Regions from separate parts of the Pantoea sp. C2G6 genome, predicted to be linked through region 1. Evidence: predicted binding sites of a transcription regulator. Region 1 holds the regulator's gene; each other region holds the start of a gene.
What was found. Region 1 encodes CRP, which controls carbon source genes, mostly activating them, when cyclic AMP is high. Its sites were predicted from a motif close to ATGTGANNNNNNTCACAT; they were not measured.
Positions count from the first base shown of each region.

Region 2: a site for CRP is predicted at 1,316-1,333, ahead of pth (aminoacyl-tRNA hydrolase). Genes of this name have one in related genera too.
Region 3: a site for CRP is predicted at 1,503-1,520, ahead of ACCW71_RS03540 (sugar transporter). Genes of this name have one in related genera too.

Region 1 covers NZ_JBGMNJ010000005.1:19,418-22,696, forward strand. The annotation lists gene ACCW71_RS08830 (phosphoribulokinase) at 1-478, shown strand, start outside; gene ACCW71_RS08835 (OsmC family protein) at 848-1,252, opposite strand; gene crp (cAMP-activated global transcriptional regulator CRP) at 1,556-2,188, shown strand; gene ACCW71_RS08845 (YccS/YhfK family putative transporter) at 2,246-3,279, shown strand, end outside.
Region 2 covers NZ_JBGMNJ010000001.1:423,969-427,247, reverse strand. The annotation lists gene ACCW71_RS02055 (GGDEF domain-containing protein) at 1-963, shown strand, start outside; gene ychH (stress-induced protein YchH) at 960-1,235, opposite strand; gene pth (aminoacyl-tRNA hydrolase) at 1,492-2,079, shown strand; gene ychF (redox-regulated ATPase YchF) at 2,188-3,279, shown strand.
Region 3 covers NZ_JBGMNJ010000001.1:741,324-744,602, forward strand. The annotation lists gene ACCW71_RS03525 (MFS transporter) at 1-309, shown strand, start outside; gene ACCW71_RS03530 (hypothetical protein) at 485-745, shown strand; gene cybB (cytochrome b561) at 858-1,400, shown strand; gene ACCW71_RS03540 (sugar transporter) at 1,576-2,760, shown strand; gene bhsA (multiple stress resistance protein BhsA) at 2,806-3,063, opposite strand; gene bhsA (multiple stress resistance protein BhsA) at 3,086-3,279, opposite strand, start outside.

The DNA of each region.
Region 1 (3,279 bases):
GCTGCATGGCGGCGTGGTGACGACGCAGCACAATGTGGCGGAACATGTCGATCTGCTGGTTGGCGTGGTGCCAATTGTTAACCTGGAATGGATTCAGAAACTGGTGCGCGACACCGGTGAGCGCGGTCATTCACGTGAAGCCGTCATGGATTCGGTGGTGCGCTCGATGGAAGATTACATCAACTTCATCACCCCCCAGTTTTCCCGCACCCACATCAACTTTCAGCGTGTCCCGACCGTGGACACCTCTAACCCGTTTGCAGCGCGGGCGATCCCCTCGCTGGATGAGAGTTTTGTGGTGATCCACTTCCAGGCGCTGGAAGATATTGACTTCCCCTATCTGCTGGCGATGTTGCAGGGTTCGTTTATCTCGCACATCAATACGCTGGTGGTGCCGGGCGGCAAAATGGGTCTGGCGATGGAGCTGATCATGGGACCGCTGGTGAAGCGGCTGATGGAAGGGAAACGCATTGAGTAAGAGGTCCGTCATAGCCCATTGGACTGATGACAAAGCCAAAGCAGAGTAGGCCTGAACGCAACGCCGTCGCTCAACGCGCAGGGAGCCGGGTCAGAAGAGGAAAGCGTCCCGCGCCTGGGACAAAAACGCCGGGAGCGTTTTTGAACAACGCAAAGCGTTGGCCCGGCAACGGGCGCACCTCAGGGATGAGGTGCGTAATCGCGCGGGCCGAGCACGCCATGGATGGCGGTTTTGCGACTTTCCGATCTGACCCGGTTCTCTGCGCAGGCACAGTCTAAAAGCGGATTACCTGCCCAGACACGGTCTTGAAGCAACCTGCATCAGATACTGGAAGTGAAGTTAGCAGGTCAGCAATGACTCTTGCAGTTACTACAACTCAATCACTTCATAGCTGTGGGTGATGGTAACGCCTTTGCCCAGCATGATGGCCACCGAGCAATATTTTTCAGCAGAAAGATCCACCGCGCGTGAGACCGCTTTATCCTGGAGCGCTTTGCCGCTGACGATAAAATGCAGGTTGATGTGCGTAAAGATTCGCGGCGCCTCTTCACGACGTTCTGAGGTCAGTTTTACTTCACAATCAGCCACATCCTGACGGCCTTTTTGCAGAATTGAAACCACGTCAATCGCACTGCAACCACCCGCCGCCATCAGAACCATCTCCATTGGGCTGGGCGCTTTATCACCTGAATTTCCATCCATGAGTATCTGATGGCCGGATGAAGATTCCCCGAGGAATGTCAGCCCTTCTACCCATTTCACTCTTGCCTGCATGATTTTTGCTCCAGAATACGCTGTTTTGTCGTCAGAGTACGCTTTCGCCTGGTAAACAGCAATCCAGAGAAATCCACCCCAAGCTGAAGCGAGACAACACAAGACAGTCGGCAAAAGCTATGCTACAAACAGTGCTGAAAATATTTTTCGTCACCCAATGGCGAAGCCGGGAAGAATGATGCGCACTGCGCCGAATGCGGCCCGAATAATTTCCTGAAAAGGAAACGCTTGAAGCTTTCATCGCCTGACAGGGAAAACTGCCCCCTGTATTTTGGGCACGATTACAACAGAGGATAATAGCGAATGGTTCTCGGCAAACCGCAAACAGACCCTACACTCGAATGGTTCCTGTCCCATTGCCATATTCATAAGTATCCATCCAAAAGTACGCTGATTCATCAAGGTGAAAAAGCAGAAACGCTTTACTACATCGTGAAAGGTTCCGTCGCGGTTCTGATTAAAGATGAAGAAGGCAAAGAGATGATCCTTTCCTATCTGAACCAGGGCGACTTCATTGGTGAGCTTGGCCTGTTTGAAGAAGGTCAGGAGCGTAGCGCCTGGGTACGGGCTAAAACCGCGTGCGAAGTGGCGGAAATCTCCTATAAGAAATTCCGTCAGCTGATCCAGGTCAACCCCGACATCCTGATGCGACTCTCCTCGCAGATGGCACGTCGCCTGCAAGTCACGTCGGAAAAAGTAGGTAACCTCGCTTTCCTCGACGTCACCGGACGCATTGCGCAGACCCTGCTCAACCTGGCGAAGCAGCCCGACGCGATGACTCACCCCGATGGGATGCAGATTAAAATCACCCGTCAGGAGATTGGTCAGATTGTGGGTTGCTCACGTGAAACCGTGGGCCGCATTCTGAAGATGCTGGAAGATCAGAACCTGATCTCCGCACACGGCAAAACTATCGTGGTATACGGTACCCGCTAACTCCTGTCATCCACGGCGTGCTGGCAACATCACGCCGTTATTGTTTGTGTTGAGCCAATGTGGCGTCGAATTATTTACCATCCTGAAGTCAACTATGCCTTGCGGCAAACGCTGGTACTCTGCCTGCCGGTGGCGCTGGGCTGGCTGGCGGGCGACCTGCAAAAAGGTCTGCTGTTCTCCTTAGTGCCGGCCTGCTGCAACATCGCCGGTCTGGATACCCCGCATAAGCGCTTCTTTAAACGCCTGATTATTGGCGGCAGCCTGTTCGCACTCGGCAGCTTTCTGATTCAGTGGCTTACCCTGCATGCGATACCGCTGCCGTTGATCCTGTTCGCCATGCCGCTGCTGCTCGGCGTAACCGGTGAGATCAGCCCGCTGCATGGCCGCCTGCTGCCCGGCACGCTAATCGCCGCTATCTTTACCCTGAGCCTGGTCGGCCGGATGCCCATCTATGTCACCCCGCTGCTCTACATCGGCGGCACGCTCTGGTATGGGCTGTTTAACTGGTTCTGGTTCTGGCTGTGGAAAGAACAGCCGATGCGCGAGAGCCTAAGCCTGATCTATCGCGAGCTGGCTAACTACTGCGACGCCAAATATACCCTGCTCACCCAGCTGACCGACCCGGAAAAAGCGCTGCCGCCGCTGCTGGCTCGTCAGCAGAAAGTGGTCGATCTGATCACCACCTGCTATCAGCAGATGCATATGCTGTCGGCCAATCGCGATCACAGCCATAAACGGCTGACGCGCGCCTTTCAGGTGGCACTCGACCTTCAGGAACATATCTCGGTCAGCCTGCATCAGCCGGAAGAAGTGCAGAAGCTGGTGGAGCAGAGCCATGCCGAAGCGGTGATCCGCTGGAACGCCAAAACCATCTCAACCCGACTGCGGGTGCTGGCGGATAACATCCTCTATCACCAGTTGCCCGATCGCTTTGCGATGGATAAACAGCTCGGCGCGCTGGAGAAGATCGCCCGCCAGCACCCTGACAACCCGGTCGGTAACTTCTGCCTCTATCACTTCAACCGCATCGCGCGGGTACTGCGCACCCAGAAACCGCTCTATCAGCGCGATCTGATGGCGGACCGTCAGCG
Region 2 (3,279 bases), on a different contig from region 1:
CCGGTTGCGGTGGGTAACGTTCTGGTGATGCTGGCCTACGGCGGGTTACTGAATGCCTTCCGGCGCTTCTGCGGCAGACCCATCGGCAGTCACTGGCTGCTGGGTGCCCTGCTCTGGGCCATCCTCTGCTGTTTTCCTGAATTCTACTACAGCCTGCCCAAACGGGTGATCGTGCTCTGCATTGCCTGCATGACCTACACGGCGGCGCTGATCCATCTGCTCTGGCAGGTGCGCGATACCCTGAGAGCCACCTTCTGGCCCGCCCAGCTGCTGTTGTGGATCCATCTGCTGTTTCACCTGGCGCGGCTGTTTCTGGACAACACCGTCCCGATTAATCTGCCGGGCGCGATTGGCGGCTCAAAATTCTCGGTCTACGTTATCCTGGAATCGATTCTGTTTGTCATCGGCCTGACCTTTACCATCCTGGCGATGGTCAATGAGCGCACCCAGATCGCCTATAAACATGCGTCGCTGCACGATCCGCTGACCAGCGTCTGGAACCGGCGGGCCTTATTTAATGAGGCGGAGAAAATCGTGGCGCGCTGTCGCCGCCAGGATCGCCCCTTCAGCGCGATACTTTTCGATCTCGACCATTTTAAGAGCATTAATGACCGCTACGGGCATTATCAGGGCGACCGGGTTCTGATCGACTTTTGCGGGATCGTCAAAAGGCTGATCCCGGCTGAGGGACGCTTCGCACGGCTGGGGGGAGAAGAGTTTGCGGCGATTATCCCGGCGGCTGCGCCGGAGACCGAAGCCTGGTGTGAAGCTATCCGGCTGGCAGTGTGTGAGTCGCAACCTGACGCGATTAACTATTCAGTCAGCATCGGCTTTGCTACGGTCACACACCGCCATCAGGGATTTGAGGATTTACTGGCGCAGGCGGATCAGGCGCTCTATCACGCTAAGGCCAGCGGCAGAAACCGCACGGCACAGCATCCCCTGCCTGCAACCCTCTATTAATGATGTGGATGCGATGAGCGGCGGCAGCGTTTGTCATAGTGACGCAGCCAGAAATAGCGATCTTCCACTTTTTCACGGCCACTGATACGCGCGCCCGCTAACCACAACAGCGCCCCAATAAAGATGCTGAAAATCGCACCCTGGGCCAGTTCCTGCGGCAGATCGAGTGACGGCAACTGATTCATAATTGAAAAACCGATGCCCAGCACCATGATGACTAATCCCAGTATTATCAGACCATTACCCGCCACGCGGCAGTGTTGATGTTTCATGCTGAACCTCCATCCATATGAGTAAGTAAACCGCACATAATGTTAACTGCCATAAGTTTAGGCAATGACCCCGACGCACGTTGCGGACTGGATCACACATCAGCTATAAAGAATCGATCGGATCTGAATGCAGCCTGTTGATTCTGATAGAAAATGATTAATCACCTGTCTCAATTATTTCAATGCGCGTGCTTTGTCATCTCGCCTGTGGCGAAGTAAACTAACGCCCTTTCGCGACAACAGCAGGATAATCATTGTGAGCAGCATTAAACTGATTGTGGGCCTTGCCAATCCGGGCGCTGAATATGCCGCCACGCGCCACAATGCGGGTGCCTGGTATCTCGATCTACTGGCTGAGCGCCACAATCAGTCACTGAAAGAGGAAGGCAAATTCTATGGCTATACCGCCCGCCTGGCGCTGGCCGGAGAAGATGTGCGCTTACTGGTTCCGACCACCTTTATGAACCTGAGCGGTAAAGCGGTGGCGGCGATGGCCACTTTCTATCGCATCGCCCCGGAAGAGATTCTGGTGGCACACGATGAACTCGATTTACCGCCCGGCGTCGCGAAGTTTAAGCAGGGCGGCGGGCATGGCGGTCACAACGGGCTGAAGGACATCATCAGCAAACTGGGCAACAACAACAATTTCCATCGGCTGCGCATCGGTATCGGGCATCCCGGCGATCGCAACAAAGTGACCGGATTTGTGCTGGGCAAGCCGCCCGCCAGTGAGCAGAAGCTGATTGATGACGCGATTGATGAAGCGGCGCGCTGTACGGAGCTGTGGCTGAAAGAGGATCGCATTAAGGCGATGAACCGGCTGCACGCCTTCAAACCTGCTTAAACGCCCGAATCGTCGCGATTCTGTGTATAATGCGCGAAATTTTTCATTTCGTTTCTGACAGCCTGCCGTCTGGTGGGCTGTCCATCCAGGTATAAAGGGTATCAAACCATGGGATTCAAATGCGGTATCGTGGGCCTGCCGAACGTCGGTAAATCCACTCTGTTTAACGCGCTGACCAAAGCGGGTATCGAAGCGGCTAACTTCCCCTTCTGCACCATTGAACCTAACACTGGCGTGGTGCCAATGCCTGACCTGCGTCTCGATCAGCTCTCTGAGATTGTTAAGCCGCAGCGCGTGGTGCCGACTACCATGGAATTCGTCGACATCGCCGGGCTGGTAAAAGGCGCGTCCAAAGGTGAAGGCCTGGGCAACCAGTTCCTGACCAACATCCGTGAAACCGAAGCGATCGGTCACGTGGTGCGCTGCTTTGAAAACGACAACATCATTCACGTGGCGGGCAAAGTGAACCCGGCGGAAGATATTGATGTGATCAACACTGAGCTGGCGCTATCCGATCTCGATACCTGCGAACGTGCGATTCAGCGCGTGCAGAAGAAAGCCAAAGGCGGCGATAAAGACGCCAAAGCGGAACTGGCCGCGCTGGAGAAATGCCTGCCGCATCTCTCTGAAGCAGGCATGCTGCGTTCGCTGAATCTGGATGCGGATGAGAAAGCGGCTATCCGCTATCTGAGCTTCCTGACGCTGAAGCCGACCATGTACATTGCCAACGTCAATGAAGATGGTTTTGAGAACAACCCGTATCTGGATCAGGTGCGTGCTATCGCTGAAGCGGAAGGTTCCGTCGTCGTGCCGGTGTGCGCCGCTGTTGAATCGGACATTGCCGAGCTGGAAGATGAAGACCGTGACGAGTTTATGGCGGAGCTGGGACTGGAAGAGCCGGGCCTGAACCGTGTAATCCGCGCCGGTTACTCACTGCTGAACCTGCAAACCTACTTCACCGCTGGCGTGAAAGAAGTGCGCGCCTGGACCATCCCGGTTGGCGCGACGGCCCCGCAGGCAGCCGGTAAAATCCACACCGACTTCGAGAAAGGCTTTATCCGCGCCCAGACCATCGCGTTTGAAGATTTTATCGCTTACAAAGGCGAGCAAGGCGCGAAAGAAGCCGGCAAGATGCGTTCAGAAGGTAAAGAGTACATCGTGAAAGATGGCGATGTGATGAACTTCCTGTTCAACGTCTGA
Region 3 (3,279 bases), on a different contig from region 1:
CTGCTGGGGTTACTGATCACGGCGTTCAACTCCCTCTGGTTGATCCTGCCGGGCATGATGCTGTTTACCGCCGGTTTTTTTGCCGCGCATGCGGTAGCCAGCGGCTGGATCGGCCCACGGGCGCGACGCGCGCGCGGCCAGGCCTCCTCCCTCTATCTGTTCAGCTACTACGTCGGGTCAAGCGTGGCGGGTACGCTGGGCGGCCTGTTCTGGCATAACTTTGGCTGGAGCGGGATTACGCTGTTTATCAGCGTGCTGCTGCTGCTGGCACTGGCAGTTGCGTGGCGTCTGCACATTAAAAAACTCTGAGACGCGGCGTTTACTGCGCGACGATAGAGGCCCGCAGCGCATCGCGGGCCTTGTTACTAACACTGCCGCCTGAGGATTCAGATCCACGTCAAACAAAATGCATTTTTCCCGCTATAATCGAATTTATCGTGAATTTTTATTGTGTTGCCCTCCTCTCTGGCAACAAGGATCGCCGATGGCTCTCTACTATTACGTGAATAAACAGTCAGGTTATAACAACAATCATGTGGTGCATGCGGCGGGATGTCCTCATCTGCCGGACATCGACAACCGGTTGTTTCTTGGCAGTTTCTATCAGGCGAATGCCGCTATCCTCCAGGCGAAAAAATATTATGCTGGTGCATTAGGCTGTGAAACCTGTTGTCCCCTGAACAGCGCTGGCGCGCAGGCGTCTCAGCTCAGTATGGCCCTGAAACACAGCGACGTTTCCCGCTAAATGACGCGGGGCTGAGCACCCGCCTGGATGACTGCCGCTGCGCTAATTCGTTAAGTATTTCCGCTCTTTTCCGTTATGTTAAGGTTCCTGACTCTTAATCGTGGAATGGACTATGCGGGAAAAATTTGCAGGCGCTCAGATTGCCCTTCACTGGCTGACCTTTTTACTGGTGGTGACGGCATACGCCACTATTGAACTGCGCGGTTTCGCGGCGCGTGGCTCCTGGCAGGGTTATGCGCTGATCATTACCCATTTCAGCGCCGGAGCGACCATCCTGGTGCTGATGATTGCCCGGCTGTTTTTACGGACCCGCCACCGCAGCCCGCCGATTATCCCGGCGGCACCGCGCTGGCAGACGGGCGTGGCGCATCTGACTCACACGCTGATTTACGCCCTGTTTATCTCGCTGCCAATCCTCGGCCTCTCTTCACGTTATCTTAAAGGGCGGGAGTGGTGGCTGTTTGGCATCAGTATGCCGGTCGCGGCTGAACCCAATTTTGATCTGGCGGACTGGCTGATCGACTGGCATGAAACCCTGGCCCCGCTCGGCTACTGGCTGATCGGCCTGCATGCCGTCGCGGCACTGTTCCATCACTACCTGCTCAAAGACAACACGCTGCTGCGGATGATGCCGGCGCGACGTCGCGATCGGTGACTGGCCGCTATCGCCCCGGAATGGGGCGATAAAAAAATTTCAGCGTGAAAAGCAGCTTATAAGGTTTCTCTTCGCGGTTTATTCACTACAATGGTCAATAATTTGTGACGCATGTCACTTTCGAGGGGTGTTTCTGCCACATCCCGCTTCGCTTTTCTGACTGATTTGACACCTCATGCAATCAACAACTGTTTCACGTAAAACTGCCTGGCTACGGGTGGTGCTGCTGGCCATCGCCGCCTTTGTCTTTAACACCACCGAATTTGTGCCGGTTGGCCTGTTATCGGATATTGCCGCTGACTTTTCGATGCGCACCGCCGATGTCGGGATTATGCTGACCATCTACGCCTGGGTGGTGGCGCTGCTCTCCCTGCCGCTGATGCTGCTGACCCGTAATATTGAACGGCGACTGCTGCTGGGCGTCCTGTTCCTGATCTTTATCGTCAGCCACGGTCTCTCGACCGTTGCCTGGGATTTCCGCTCGCTGGTGGTGTCACGCATCGGGATCGCCCTGTCGCACGCGGTGTTCTGGTCGATCACCGCCTCGCTGGCAATTCGTGTGGCACCGGCCGGTAAGAAAACTCAGGCGCTGAGTATGCTGGCCACCGGTACCGCGCTGGCGATGGTGCTGGGCGTGCCGATTGGTCGTCTGGTGGGGCAGTACCTTGGCTGGCGGACCACGTTTGGTGCCATCGGCCTCTCCGCGCTGGTGTTGATGATTATGCTGGTACGCATCCTGCCGCGTCTGCCGAGTGAACATACCGGCTCGCTCAGCAGCGTGCCGATGCTGTTCCGCCGTCCGGCGCTGGTCAGCATGTATCTGCTGGTGACGCTGGTGGTGACGGCGCACTACACCGCTTACAGCTATATCGAGCCCTTTATGCAGAGCGTGGCGAACTCCAGCGGCAACTTTACCACCCTGCTGTTGCTGCTGTTTGGATCGGCGGGCATTGTCGGCAGCGTGCTGTTCAGCACCCTGGGCAATAAATTCCCCTCTGGCCTGCTGATTGCGGCCATCGCGTTAATCACGCTCTGCATGGGGCTGTTGATTTTCGCCGCCATCCGTCCGGCGGCCATCTCTATCCTGTGTGTGATCTGGGGAATGGCGATGATGATGATTGGCCTCGGCATGCAGGTGCGCGTACTGTCGCTGGCACCGGATGCCACCGATGTGGCGATGTCGCTGATGTCAGGTATCTACAATATCGGTATCGGCGCAGGCGCACTGCTGGGTAACCAGGTCAGTCTGCATCTGGGAATGGCGGATGTCGGCAATATCGGCGCGATGATTGGGCTGGTATCGCTGTTGTGGTGTGTTTATATCTTCCGTCGCTATCCGCAGTTACGCAGCAACGGCTAGAAAAAAGGCTTCAGATAAGCGGGATTATCTGAAGCCTGTCTGGACTTAATTATAGAGAGCGGCGGTGCCAGGCAGGTTGTTGCTGCCAGAGGTCGAAGTGATGCGGAAGGACTTTACGCCCGCATTGCTGCCCCTCGCTGACAGTTGCTGCTCCAGCGAGGTCAGCGTGCTGCTGCCTGTCGCGCTGATAACCTCAATTTTCTGCTGGTCCAGCGGCGCACAGTTAACTGACTGAGCCGCCACGCTGGCAAAGGAGAGGCTGCTCAGCAGTGCAGCCACGACCAGACGGTTAATCCGTTTCATCCCCCACCTCTCTCACGCTTTATTACTGATAAATCACCGCTGTGCCGTGCAATTTGTTCTGACCGCTGGTTGACGTGATGCGGAAAGATTTTGCGCCCTCTTCATCAGCTTTGGCATTTAACTGCGCTTCAAGCGAGCTGAGGTTGCTGCCGCCCTGGACCGAAATGGTGCCAACCGCCTGCTGATCAAGCGGATGGCTGCTGACCAGATCAGCGG